DNA from 4 places in the Paenibacillus sp. SSG-1 genome. Region 1 is predicted to be linked to each of the others. Evidence: riboswitches for the same ligand, from Rfam matches in the RefSeq annotation. Region 1 holds a riboswitch; each other region holds the start of a gene.
The links. Region 1 has a riboswitch for thiamine pyrophosphate ahead of BCV73_RS21210 (ECF transporter S component). Riboswitches for the same ligand answer to the same signal wherever they lie in the genome.
Positions count from the first base shown of each region.

Region 2: it holds a riboswitch for thiamine pyrophosphate, as region 1 does, so the genes downstream of both, thiE (thiamine phosphate synthase) here and BCV73_RS21210 (ECF transporter S component) in region 1, are expected to answer to the same signal.
Region 3: it holds a riboswitch for thiamine pyrophosphate, as region 1 does, so the genes downstream of both, BCV73_RS26980 (ABC transporter substrate-binding protein) here and BCV73_RS21210 (ECF transporter S component) in region 1, are expected to answer to the same signal.
Region 4: it holds a riboswitch for thiamine pyrophosphate, as region 1 does, so the genes downstream of both, tenA (thiaminase II) here and BCV73_RS21210 (ECF transporter S component) in region 1, are expected to answer to the same signal.

Region 1 is NZ_MBRK01000001.1:4,570,266-4,573,470, forward strand. Features, by position in the region: gene BCV73_RS21205 (ABC transporter ATP-binding protein) at 1-1,053, opposite strand, end outside; gene BCV73_RS21210 (ECF transporter S component) at 1,046-1,657, opposite strand; TPP riboswitch at 1,737-1,850, opposite strand; gene asd (archaetidylserine decarboxylase) at 2,131-2,925, shown strand; gene BCV73_RS21220 (SDR family oxidoreductase) at 2,944-3,205, opposite strand, start outside.
Region 2 is NZ_MBRK01000001.1:385,802-389,006, forward strand. Features, by position in the region: gene BCV73_RS34710 (hypothetical protein) at 1-7, shown strand, start outside; gene yhbH (sporulation protein YhbH) at 113-1,270, opposite strand; TPP riboswitch at 1,509-1,618, shown strand; gene thiE (thiamine phosphate synthase) at 1,763-2,410, shown strand; gene thiS (sulfur carrier protein ThiS) at 2,394-2,591, shown strand; gene BCV73_RS01980 (thiazole synthase) at 2,600-3,205, shown strand, end outside.
Region 3 is NZ_MBRK01000001.1:5,880,764-5,883,968, reverse strand. Features, by position in the region: gene BCV73_RS26985 (thiamine-binding protein) at 1-207, opposite strand, end outside; gene BCV73_RS26980 (ABC transporter substrate-binding protein) at 262-1,311, opposite strand; TPP riboswitch at 1,529-1,641, opposite strand; gene BCV73_RS26975 (VOC family protein) at 1,716-2,102, opposite strand; gene BCV73_RS26970 (hypothetical protein) at 2,280-2,576, shown strand; gene BCV73_RS26965 (CGNR zinc finger domain-containing protein) at 2,639-3,205, opposite strand, start outside.
Region 4 is NZ_MBRK01000001.1:2,064,730-2,067,934, forward strand. Features, by position in the region: gene BCV73_RS09740 (class I SAM-dependent methyltransferase) at 1-360, shown strand, start outside; gene BCV73_RS09745 (YrdB family protein) at 466-792, shown strand; TPP riboswitch at 927-1,031, shown strand; gene tenA (thiaminase II) at 1,171-1,869, shown strand; gene thiM (hydroxyethylthiazole kinase) at 1,866-2,714, shown strand; gene thiD (bifunctional hydroxymethylpyrimidine kinase/phosphomethylpyrimidine kinase) at 2,711-3,205, shown strand, end outside.

The DNA of each region.
Region 1 (3,205 bases):
GGCGGTCGGAAGAAGCTGCATCAGGCTCAGCAGCAAGGAGCTTTTTCCCGCCCCGTTAGGACCGACAACGGCGACAAAATCGCCGGCATATACCTCCGCCTCTTCCACCATAATCGCCGGCGCATCTCCGCGGAGACCGACAAACCCCCGCAAGGAGAGGACCGGCGCCGCCAAGTCCGCACCTTGCTGCGGGGATTGCACCAGGCCGCTGTTCCATGTATCCCGGTGACGGATATAATCCTCCCAAACGCCGGGATACCAAATGCCATTTTCCTGAAGGGTCCGGCGGTACGCCGTGAAGATTTCGGACGGCTTGCCGTCGGCCAGAATGCTTCCGTCCGGCGCGAACAGAACGATCCGGTCGACCCAGTTCACGATTTCTTCGATCCGGTGCTCGACGATCAGCACGGTCCGTCCGGCCGATACACCGCGAACCGCCTCCCAAATTTGCTGTCTCCCCTCGGGGTCCAGCAGCGCCGAGGGCTCATCCAGCAGGAGCACTTCCGGTTCCAGCAGAAGGACCGAAGCGAGCGCGAGCCGCTGCTTCATCCCCAGGGACAGCCGTTCAATCGGAGTGTGCAGCTCTTCGAGGTCCAGGCCGACCCGTCCGAGCGCCTCCCGCATCCGCGGCACCATATCCTCCCTGGCTACTTGGCGGTTCTCCAGCACAAACGCCAGCTCCTCATCGACATACGGCATGCAGAACTGAGTATCCGGGTCCTGAAATACATACCCGCACGAGCGGGGCTTCCGAATGTCCGCATATTTGAGCGGAACGTCAATGACCGCCGGAATCAACCCGCCGAGCACCTGCAGCAGCGTCGATTTCCCGCATCCGCTTGGGCCGAGCAGAAGCACCTTTTCCCCGGCCGGCACGGACAGGGAAACATCCTTGAACACGAACGCCTTCTCACCCGGAAACTTCAGGCGCAGGTCCGTTACCGAAACGGCAATTTGCCCGCTCCCTTGATCCGTCCTTTGATCCGCTCCTTGACCCGTCTCATGCACCGCCGAATGCTGCATCGTCGCGATACCCCGGTTAGTCTCAGTCATGATCGAGCGCTTCATAATCCTTGGCTGTCACCGGCCGGAGCAGCTGGGTTACTCCGGTTGCTTCCAAAGCTTTGGTCAGGGCATACGCGAGGTACCCTGCGAGTACCGCCGAGCTGATTAACCGCATCACGTACTTCAACACAATCATCCATGTCGTATAGTCCGTGACGTAGCCGTAGTACACATCCACCAGGAATGATCCCAATCCCGAAGCCATGCCGGCCAGCGCTGCTACCCCCATAGAGAATTTGCGGTAACGGAACAGGGCGAAGATCAGCTCCGCGGCTAGACCTTGCGCCACGCCGTAAATCGCCAGCTGAAGGCCCCATTCACTGCCGAACAGAATTTCTACGTGAGCCGCGGCAACCTCGGCCAGGAGGGCTACGCCGGGCTTGCGGATCAGAAGCGCGGCAAGCGTCGAAGCGAGGAACCACATGCCGTACATCAGCTCATCCGCTTGGAAAAACAACGGCTTGAACAAGTCGTTCACCGAACCCCAAAAATGGTACACCACCCCGATCACGAGGGAGAGCAGAATCGTCACGAGCAGGTCGCTGAGCTTGAGCCCCTTCGGCCGATCCATCTGCATCGTACTGCTGTTCATTTGACAACATCCTTTCTTTTTCCAAAATTGGGCAATAAAAAAACCCCCTGGATAAGCGAGGGAGATCGTCAAATAAGCCCATAAAAGGACTTGAATTCTCTACGCTGGCATTATCCAGATCAGATTCCCGGTCAGCAGCGGTTCATTAGCTGCACTCTCAGCCCGATTCGCTCGAGCTCCCGTATTCCCATATGTACACAGATGAACGCAAGGCGCGGCATCGCCGCCTCCTGGTCCCGGAGCCATCGCCGTCCAAAGCGATAGATGCTTGGGTTCGATTCCGTGTAACAGGCACCTCGCCGCGATGAGTCGACGTCGGGCCCGTATTGATTCCAAAATACATGATCCTCGAAGGATTGGCAATACCATTTTTCTCCGGGGCGGTTTTCAGGATTTGTTGCATATTGATTTGGTAGCCGTTCTATGTCAATATATTCAGAGTGCTACAGGCACGTATGGAAGGGAGATTAGGCATGACAAAGAAATTACTGCGGCTCATGACAGAGCTCTCCTCGCGAAAGTGGCTCTCTTCCATGATGGGACGCTTCTCGCACAGCCGACTCAGCAGAGGGATCATCCCTACGTTTATCAAAAGCTATCAGATCCCGGCGCATGAAGCGGAGAAAGAAATCTATGAATACCGCACGCTCAACGAATTTTTTTCGCGGCGGCTGAAGCCCGGCATGCGTCCAATTCACGAAGGCGAGCACGTACTCACGAGCCCCGTCGACGCCAAGATCACCGCAATGGGTGAAATCACCTCAGGCACGATTCTGAACGTGAAAGGGCAGGATTATTCGGTGGCGGAGCTGCTTAATTTCTCTCCCCACCTGGAGTTATATAAACATGGCTATGTCTTTGTGCTGTACCTCAGCCCTACCGACTATCACCGGATCCACTCTCCAATCACAGGCGTGAAAGTGGAGAGCGAGCATATCAAGGGCCGGTGCTACCCGGTCAATGATTTTGGCATGACCCAGATGAAATCCGTGCTGTGCCGCAATGAGAGGCTGATAACGTATATCAAGGGAGCCCTGGGAGAAGTCGCGGTCGTCAAAGTCGGCGCCATGAATGTCAGCAGCATCCGCTACGACGACGAAACCGCCAATTCCTGGCGTAACGGCGACCCGCTCGCCTATTTTGAGTTCGGTTCGACCGTCGTGCTGCTGATCCAGGACGGCGCATTCACCCCGCGGACAGACCTCCGGACCGGAGATCATGTCCGCATGGGCCAGCTGCTCGGTCAGCTGCACCCGCATAAAGGCTGAACCGGAAGCGAATCCGGCTCAGCCTTTTTTGCTTAGGAGCGCGAGCATAATCCGCTGAAACCACCGGCCCGGAAGCAGCTGCTTGGCCTTCATCGTCCAGCGTGTGCCGGCAGGCAGCGCATAACGGAATGCCGGCTTGTTCATACGTGCGATTCTCGCGATCAGCCGGGCCACATCGGCCGGATCGCCGCGCTGGCCGGCGTTGTCACGGGAAAAGGCCATCACCTGGCTCAGCATCCGCTCGTAGGGTGACCGCTCGGCGGCGCTCATCTGCGCAAAT
Region 2 (3,205 bases), 4.2 Mb from region 1:
TATATAGAGGTCACCCGGCCATGCAAAAAGGTCGTTGTCGGTTACTCAGCGTAACGGGACAACGACCTTTTTATATGCCGTAACTTTGCGTTTGATGAGGCGGTGTTTCGGCTTAGGTCAGTGCGCCTTCCTGCTTTTTAAAGAACGTACGCAGCGCCTGGTAGACTTCGCCCTTTTCTTTGATGACGTAATACATGAACTGATCGAGTTTGATATTCCGGTACGCGGACATCAGCGTGCTGCTCCTGTTGTACTGGTTGACCTCTCCGTAACCGAACATATTGCTGACTTTAAGCAGCTCGCCAATCAGCCGCACGCAGCGTTCGTTATCGGAAGTCAAGTTGTCGCCGTCCGAGAAATGGAACGGATAAATATTGTACTTGGCGGGCGGGTAGCGCCGGTCGATGATTTCCAGCGCTTTCTGGTAGGCGGACGAGCAGATCGTGCCCCCGCTTTCGCCCCGGGTAAAGAAATCCTCTTCGGTGACTTCTTTGGCCTCCGTATGGTGGGCCACAAAGACGATGTCGACCTTTTCGTACTGGCGGCGCAGGAAGCGGGTCATCCAGAAGAAGAAGCTGCGTGCACAGTATTTCTCAAACGTGCCCATGGACCCGGACGTATCCATCATCGCAATGATGACCGCGCTGGAATGGGGAACGACGACGTCCTCCCACGTTTTGTAACGCAGATCGTCTGGGCTGATATGGTGAATTCCCGGCTTGCCGCTGGTGGCGTTGCGCCGCAGATTTTCCAGGATCGTCCGCTTCTTGTCGATGTTGGACTGCATGCCTTTTTTGCGGATGTCGTTGAACGTGATCGATTCGGTTTCGACTTCCTGCTGCTCTTTCGGCTTCATATTCGGCAGCTCCAGCTGATCGAACAGCATGTTCTCCAAGTCTTCGAGGCTGATCTCGGCTTCCATAATGTCTTGGCCTGGCTGGTCGCCGGCTTTTTCGCCTTGACCCGGCTTTTGCACCGGATCCCTGCCCAGCACGTCTCCCACCTGGCTGTCGCCGTCTCCCTGGCCGACATGCTTTTGCTTCTGGTAGTTATAAATGAAACGGTATTCATCGAGGCTCCGGATGGGTACCTTGATGATTTGCTTACCGTCCGACATCACGATGTTTTCTTCTGTGATCAGGTCGGGCAGGTTCTGCTTGATGATTTCCTTAACCTTCTCCTGATGGCGGACCTGATCCTGGTACCCTTTCCGGTGCAGTGACCAGTCCTCCTTGGACACCACAAACAGCGAATGATCGTCTGATGGCATGTTCAGGCACCTCCCATGTTCCCATACTCAGCACAAACTTTGGCTTGTTAAACATTTATATTCACGGGCGGGGACGATATGTGATGACGCAAGAGATAAAATAAGAAGTTTGCCGCACCCAAATATATGAAATTTTGCGAGAATCGCTGCTATGGATGAGATAGGCGTTCCGATGCGGGTGATCTCACTCTGGCTATTGCCAAAAGTCAGCAGTTTGGGCTATAGTGGTTGTGAAATTAAATAGGAATGCGGGTGCTGGATGAAGTCCGGCTGAGATGGCAGCCTTATGCTGCGGACCGTTAATCTGATCCAGGTAATGCTGGCGTAGAGAATATCATTCGAATTGCGGTGCCATTCGTGTATTTCTCGAATGGTTTTTTTGTGTTAACCGGGTAAGAGGGCGCTTTCGCAAGGGCGAGGGCTTACCCTTCGCGATGATAGAAGCCGGCATGAAATGGAGGGAAAGGCAAAGGGAAGAGAGGAGAAGCAGTCATGGTCGATTTTCGTCTGTATGCGATTACCGGCGAGACGTTCCATCCGGGACGCCGGCTGGTGGACGTGATGGAGCAAGCCATTCGGGGAGGCGCGGACATCGTTCAATTCCGCGACAAAACAAGCGGAAGAGAGGAGCTGCTGCGCAAGGCGGCGGAGCTGCGGGAGCTGACCCGCCGCTACGGCGTTCCTTTTATCGTGAACGATCACGTTGATATCGCGATGGAGGTGGACGCGGACGGGATTCACCTCGGTCAAGGCGATATGCCGATCGCGGAAGCCAGAAAGCTTGTCGGCTCCAAGATCATCGGCATATCCACCCATGCGATTTCAGAAGCGCAGCTCGCCGAAGCGGAAGGGGCGGATTATATCGGCGTCGGGCCAATCTATGCGACGGCTACGAAAGCCGATGTGGTGGATCCGGTCGGTCTTTCGTACGTTCGGGAAGTCGCCGGGATCATCAAGATCCCGTTTGTGGCGATTGGCGGCATCAAGCTGGGCAACGTGGACGAAGTGATCCGGGCCGGTGCGAGCCGCGTCTGCGCGGTGAGCGAGATCGTCGGCAGCCCTGACCCGGAAGCGGTATGCCGGGCGTTCATTCACAAGCTTGAAGGTAGAGGAGGAGCGGCGGATGGAACTGGTCATTAACGGAACAAAGCGGGAGCTGGCGGCCGAGACGGTAGCCGATGTCCTCCGCCTGCTGGGGCTGTCCGGCAGGCCGGTCATGGTGGAAGCGGACGGACAGGTGCTGAAGATCGAGCAGTGGGAGACGACTCCGGTTGTACCTGGAATGAAGCTGGAGCTGGTCCATTTCGTAGCGGGAGGTTGAAGGGAAAAATGAGCAGAGATAATTGGCAGGTTGGCGGACAGGAACTGTCGTCGAGGTTGTTTTTGGGGACCGGGCTGTTCCCCGATCCTTATGTGCAGATGGAGGCGATCAAAGCTTCGGGAACCGAGGTGCTGACGTTCGCTATCCGCCGGATCCATCTCGATTCGGTGGAGGATGATTCGATTTTGCAGCATGTGGAGCCTCAGAAATACATCTACCTTCCCAACACGTCCGGGGCGACAACGGCCGAAGAGGCGGTCCGGATAGCCCGGCTGGCGCGGGCTTCGGGACTCAGCGACTGGATCAAGGTGGAGATTAGTGCCAATAAGCGCACGCTCCTGCCCGATCCGATTGAAACGTTAAAAGCGACGGAAATATTGGTCAAGGAAGGTTTTACGGTACTGCCGTATATCTCCGACGATCCGGTAATCTGCAAAAAGCTGGAGGAGGCAGGGGCAGCCGCGGTGATGCCCGGTGCAGCGCCCATCGGGACCGGCCTCGGCATTCTGAATCCGTACCATCTCGGATTGATCGTGGAGGAGCTGTCGGTCCCTGTCATCGTAGATGCGGGGCTGGGGACAGCCAGCGACGTGGCGCTCGCGATGGAGCTGGGA
Region 3 (3,205 bases), 1.3 Mb from region 1:
GCCTGCGGCCACCAGAGCTTCGTGCATTTTGCGCACGACGTCCAGCAGCTCCTCCAGCTCGCCCTCCATCGTCGTTTCCAGCGGGTGCACCTCATGCTTCACGCCGGACTGCTGAATGACCTCAATGGCACGGTCGACGTAGGCGTAAGAGTCTTCGTTGCCCGGCGTCTTCGGGATCACCTGAATGCTTAACAGCGTATTGGCCATGCGAATCTACTTCCTCTCTTCATAGGTTACGGTATCTCTTAGGTTATGTGCTGCTTATTGTTCCGGCAAAAAGTCATTCGTGTACGCACTCTTCACGTCCAGCGGCTTGTCCAGCAGCTTGTGATCGTACATCCAGTCGGAATAGCCCTTCCAGATCTGTTCCTTCTGCTCGCCCCAGCGGGCTGCGTCGTCTTGATATTTAGGACTTAACCATTTCTGGCTTTCGATCACCAGCTGCTTATCGAGGTCCGGCACGTCCTTCAGCAGCAGGTTGGCAGCTTCTTCCGGCTTGTCGATCGCGTACTGATAACCTTTGGCGGTCGCGCGCATAAACGCTTTAACCAGCTCGGGGTCATCCTTGATCTGCTTCTCGTTCGTTACGAGAACCGGTGTGTAGTAGTCCAGCTTATCGGAATAATCTTTGACATACAGCATGTCCAGCGGCTCGCCGCGCAGCTTCGCCTCGATTCCGGTCCAGCCGTAGAAGATCCAGGCGAAGTCGATGTCCCGCTTCACGGCGGTAAAATAATCGGCGTCGCCCATATTGACGATTTTTACCTTCTTCACGTCCGCCTTGTCGATCTCCATGATGGAGCCCATGACGGCTTCTTCCACAGGGGAGCCCCAGCCGCCGTAGGTTTTGCCTTCAAAATCCTTCGGCGTCTTGATCCCCCGGTCTACCGGTGCGGCAAAGCCCGACGTATTGTGCTGGATGACCGCGGCGATCGAGACGAGCGGCACGCCCTGCGTGCGGGCCTGGGTCACGCTCTCCTGATAGCTTACGCCGAAGGGCGCCTTGCCGGAAGCGACCATGGCGTCGGCGCCGGTGGAGCCCGGCTGCACGATCTCGACGTTCAAGCCTTCTTCTTTATAATAGCCCAAGTCTTTGGCAGCATAGAGCCCAGTATGGTTCGTGTTGGGCGTCCAGTCGAGGACGACTTTGACGTCCTTCAGCGGCTTCGCTGCGGTGTTGTCCTGGCCTGCCGTGGTGTCGGAAGCGGATGTTCCTTCTCCGCCGCCCGTATTGTTCTGGCTGCCGCCGCATCCGGCAAGCGCCAGTACGAGCATGCAGACCAGCAGCAGGCCGATGGATTTGTTCTTCATGGCTTTCTCTCTCCTTTGATGTCCGGCCGTTCTTGTTCTCTCTGTGGAAGCACCGACCGGTGATCCCCTCTCCCCGTTATATTTAGAATCGTAAGCCGATCTGAGTGACTGAATCATCGAAGCATTCGCAAGGCGTAATCCCGTTTTTCACTAGTATGAATGAAAAAAGCGCCCCGTAAACGGGACGCTTCATATGCGCAAGATCAGCACGGCTTGTATGCCGTGACAAACGGTTTCCTACGCTGGCATTACCCAGATCAGGTTAAAAGGGTCAGTATCTTGAAGGGATACAATCTCAGCCGGCCAATTCCAGCACCCCGGATTCTATAAGGTTTTCGGGTTGTTTTCCTCCCATATTATAGTCCATCCCCATGGGGGTGTCCAGACATCCGCCCGATTCCAGATTATCTCTGGAAAAATTCGATCCATTCTTTTTCCGGACCATAGATAAAGAAATATTGGTATCCGTTCGGCAGGGTCACGATTTCCTGATCGATCAGCTCCACGCCGTCGAGCGCCTGGATCCGCTCAAATTCCTTCTGAATATCGTCGACATGGATCGCAAAATGGTGCACCGTGCCCTCAGCCGGCAGGTCGTAGCTGTAGCCTTGAATGAGCTCGATTTCCGTCTCGTTACTGCCCCCGAAGCCGAGAAACGCCAGCTGGAACACGCCGTTGGTGTGTGTCAGCCTGCCTTTCAGCTCCAGGCCCACGATCTCGGTATAAAATCGGATGGTTGACTCCAAATCCCGTACGACGATGCCGACATGATCCAAACGTTTATTAGCCATATGTATAAGCTCCTTTTCATAGTACTTATAAGTAATGGGTTTGCCCTAAATTAAGGCTATTATAGCATTTAAATCCGAGGTGTAAGGCAACTTTATGTAAACATCATTGTTTATAAATGATAGGCTGCTTGGTGGCTTCGTTAGGTATTGAAATAGTCAGGAACGGGGGAGAGGGTCTTGAAAAAAATAATTGCAGCATGGCTTTTCATGTGTATGTTGACAGCATGTACCGGGCCAACATCCAGTGGAGGGGACATAACGATACTCGATAAGCAGCTCATTGGCTCGACATACTGGATTGTCGCCGAGAAAACCCATAGTAAAGAAGAAGGAGCGTTTAAAATTAAAGTCGATAATGAAAACACTTGGAACTTGTTAGAGGTCGGAAAAACGTACTTATCGACATACTCCTACAAGTCGTTGGACAAAGGAGCTAAACTGGAGAGTGTCCGCCATATAAATCAAGGGCAGTGAACAACGCAACAGGCTCATTTGATTAAAGCCCGGGATGTCCATCAGACGATCCCAGGCTTATTTTAGTTCCCGCGCTGCTTCTTCTTCGCATAAAATTCGGCCGCCTTATGGCGGTTGCCGCAAGTGTCCATGCTGCACCAGCGCCGCTTGCCGCTCTTAGAGGTGTCCACAAAATGCAGGATGCAGTCGTCATGCTCGCAGATCCGGATGCGGTCCGAAGATACGCTTGCCAGCGTCTCGAAGAGGGAGCGGACGATGGGGTACAGCACGCCTTGGACGGCGGTTTGCCCGTAGGTGATGAGAAGGGGGGTGCCCTGCGCATCCCGCTCAGCCCGAAGCGCCACGTCTAACCGCGAAGCTTCGGCCTCCATGGCGGCGAATGCCTCATCCGACAAGGTACCGCCATGGTCCAGGTCTTCTAGAACGAGCCGGCACACGCCGCGCAGACGGAGCAGTTCGGGCAGCAGGTCTTCCCGCGGCACAGCTGAAGCTGCCCCTGCGGTATTGTTCAAGCCGTGCAATTCATTATCGTGAAGCCATTCGTCTAAATAACCTGGCTCCTCCAGCATATCCGTGACCCGGTGCTCCCGCATGCGCACCGTATTGGCGAGATTGATCCACAGGGCGCC
Region 4 (3,205 bases), 2.5 Mb from region 1:
GACTGGGATCCCCTGTTCCGTGAGTTTCAGCGGGTTTTGAAGCCCGGAGGAACGTTATTGTTTTCGGTGCACCATCCGTTTATGGACTTTACCGTTTTTAAGAGACCGGATTATTTTGTACGGGAGCTGCTTGTAGACCGGTGGACGAAGAAAGAGGCAGGCAGCGTTGAAGTAACGTTCTTCCGCAGACCCCTGCAGGAAATCGTCAATATGACGTCAAGCTGGTTTGTACTGGACCGGCTTGTCGAACCAAGGCCGGTTCCCGAGTTTCTGGAGCGGCTGCCGGAGTCGGCCGACTTCTACCAGCGGATTCTGCATCACCCGCATTTTTTAATTGTGAAAGCCCACAAGCCGGAGTGAGAGGGGAAGAGTCGCTGCGGTAGGCAAGAAACAATCGGCATAATTTTACTCTGAGAATGGCTTCATTCCAAAGGCCCTGACCGGCCCAAAACGGAGGGTTTGGCAATGATTGTGATCGACCTTATCTTTTTTCTAATGGAGCTGTGCGCACTGGCAGCCTTTTGCCTGTGGGGATTTAAACTGGATACCGCCTTGTGGATCCGTATCGTGGCAGGAATAGGTTCGCCGGTCGTTGTTGCTGTTTTTTGGGGCATGTATGTCGCACCGAAAGCGACCTTCCCGGTGACGCTTCCCGTCCGGGCTGTGCTGCAGCTGATCGTATTCGGACTGGCCGCGGCTGCGCTGTACGGATCAGGTTATCGAACGGCCGCTGCCATTTATGCTGCTGTCGTCATCGTCGAGATGATCCTTTCTTACGCGTTGAAAAGATAAACACTTGAAGGTGGAAGGAGATCCGCATAAACGATCGACAAGCTTTTTCCCGGTATCCCGCCAGCAGCTTTTTTTGTTTGACAACACCGGCAAACGGAGCTACAGTTATTCATGAACTTGTAAAATATCATACGAAAATCCACTAGGGGAGCTGCGGAGGCAGCTGAGACAAGCGATCGCTTGGACCCTTTGAACCTGATCCGGTTAATACCGGCGGAGGGAAGTGGAGCAGGCCTTTACATACGCAACTTTCTTGATGAGCTACATTCAGGATGACACTGCAAATAGCGGCCGCTCCATTTCGGGGCGGCTTTTTTGTGTTGGCTCCCCCGCGCCCCGACATGCGATTTTCGTCAAAATTAACGGAGGTGCATTATCATGGCCCGTTTTACCGAAGAATTGAGACACGCGGCAGATCCTATTTATCAAGCGATTTTCAAGCATCCGTTTGTACGGGGGATTGCGGAAGGTACATTGTCCAAGGAGCAGCTGATTCACTATGTGAAGCAGGATTTTGAATATCTAAATGCCTACATCCGGATCTATGGCATTGCCATATCCCGATGCGATTGCCGGCAGACGACCGCGCTTTTCAACGAACAGATTTCGTTTATTTTGAACAGCGAAACGCATCCCCACCAAAACTTTTGTGATGTCGCCGGTGTTGCATATGAGGAACTGCAAGGCTATCCGCTGGCTCCATCGGCCAATCATTACATCCGGCATATGCTGAACGTCGCCCACGAGGGGGGACTAGAAGATATTGTAGCTGCGCTGTTACCTTGCCCGTGGACCTATACGGAAATCGGCCAACGTCTTCTGGAGGAAGTCCAGCCGGAGAAATCCCATCCGTTTTATGAATGGATGCACTTTTACGGTGACCGGGAAAGCGGCGTGACGGTACAGCTGCGGCAGCTGCTCGACGAATGGGCGGAGGGCCTTCCTCCCGCAAGAAAAAAACGGCTGATGGAGCATTTTCTGACCAGCTGTCAGCTGGAGTACATGTTCTGGGATATGGCGTTTACGCTTGAGGATTGGCCGGTTTCCCTGGCTGCAGCGGAAGGGGTGGGACGATGACCGCCGATATGTTTCCGTCCGGACTCATCCAGCTTCCTTTACGGATAAAAGAGCAGCGTCCGCTCATTCACAACATAACGAATGTGGTCGTGACCAACTTTACGGCCAACGGCCTGCTTGCCCTTGGCGCCTCCCCGGTTATGGCCTATGCCAAAGAGGAGGTGGCCGATATGGCTCCGGGCGCCCAAGCCGTCGTCCTGAATCTCGGAACCCTGAGCAGCGAATTGGTGGAAGCGGCGATCATCGCCGGCCGATCGGCTAATGATCATGGCGTTCCGGTGTTCCTGGATCCCGTCGGCGCGGGAGCGACCGCATTTCGCACGGAGGCTGCGCTGCGGATTTTGCGCGAGGTCCGCGTATCACTGGTTCGGGGCAACGCAGCGGAGGTTGCCCATCTCATTGGTGAATCCGGCGCGATAAAAGGCGTCGACGCAGGGGAGGCCGGGGAATCCGCTCCCGCCGACTTGGCGGCACGGGCGGCACACCGTCTGGGGACGCTCGTCGCCATTACCGGGCAAGAAGATGTGATCACCGACGGAACGAGAGGATACTTGATCCGGGGCGGACATCCGATGCTGACCCAAGTCACCGGAACCGGCTGCTTGCTGACATCGGTGATCGCCGCCTTTGGAGCAGTCGAATCCGATCTGCTGTCCGCCGGCGCGGCCGCCTTGGCGTACTACGGTGAAGCGGCCGTTCGGGCATTTGAGCGGGCAGGCTTTGAGGGGCCGGGAAGCTTCCAAATCGCTTTCCTCGACGCGTTGTCTGTAATGGACCGGCATCCGCTGGAGGAAGGAACCATTACCGCTCTTCTGGAGTCGGCAGGAAGGGGATTTGTGCAATGAGCATCTCGAAAGCATTGACGGTAGCCGGTTCTGACAGCGGCGGCGGGGCAGGCATCCAGGCGGATATCAAAACGTTCCAGGAGCTCGGCGTATTCGGTATGTCGGCCATTACAGCCATTACCGTTCAAAACACACTCGGGGTACAAGGCGTTTATCCGCTTCCTGCGGCTGCGGCAGCTGAACAAATGGATGCCGTGGGCACCGACCTCGGCGTGGATGCGGTCAAAACCGGTATGCTGTTCAGCGCGGATATTATTGAGGCCGTCGCAGGACGTATAGCCGCTTTTGGCTGGAGGAATGTGGTCGTCGACCCGGTTATGGTCGCCAAAGGCGGCGCGCGGCTGCTGCAGCAGGACGCGGTAGACGCGCTGAAGAACAAGCTGCTGCCGCTGGCTGCTGTCGTCACGCCGAACATTCCGGAGGCGGAAGTGCTCGCGGGGATGGCGATCCGGTCGATGGAGGAACGCTGCGAGGCGGCCTACCGCATCGCG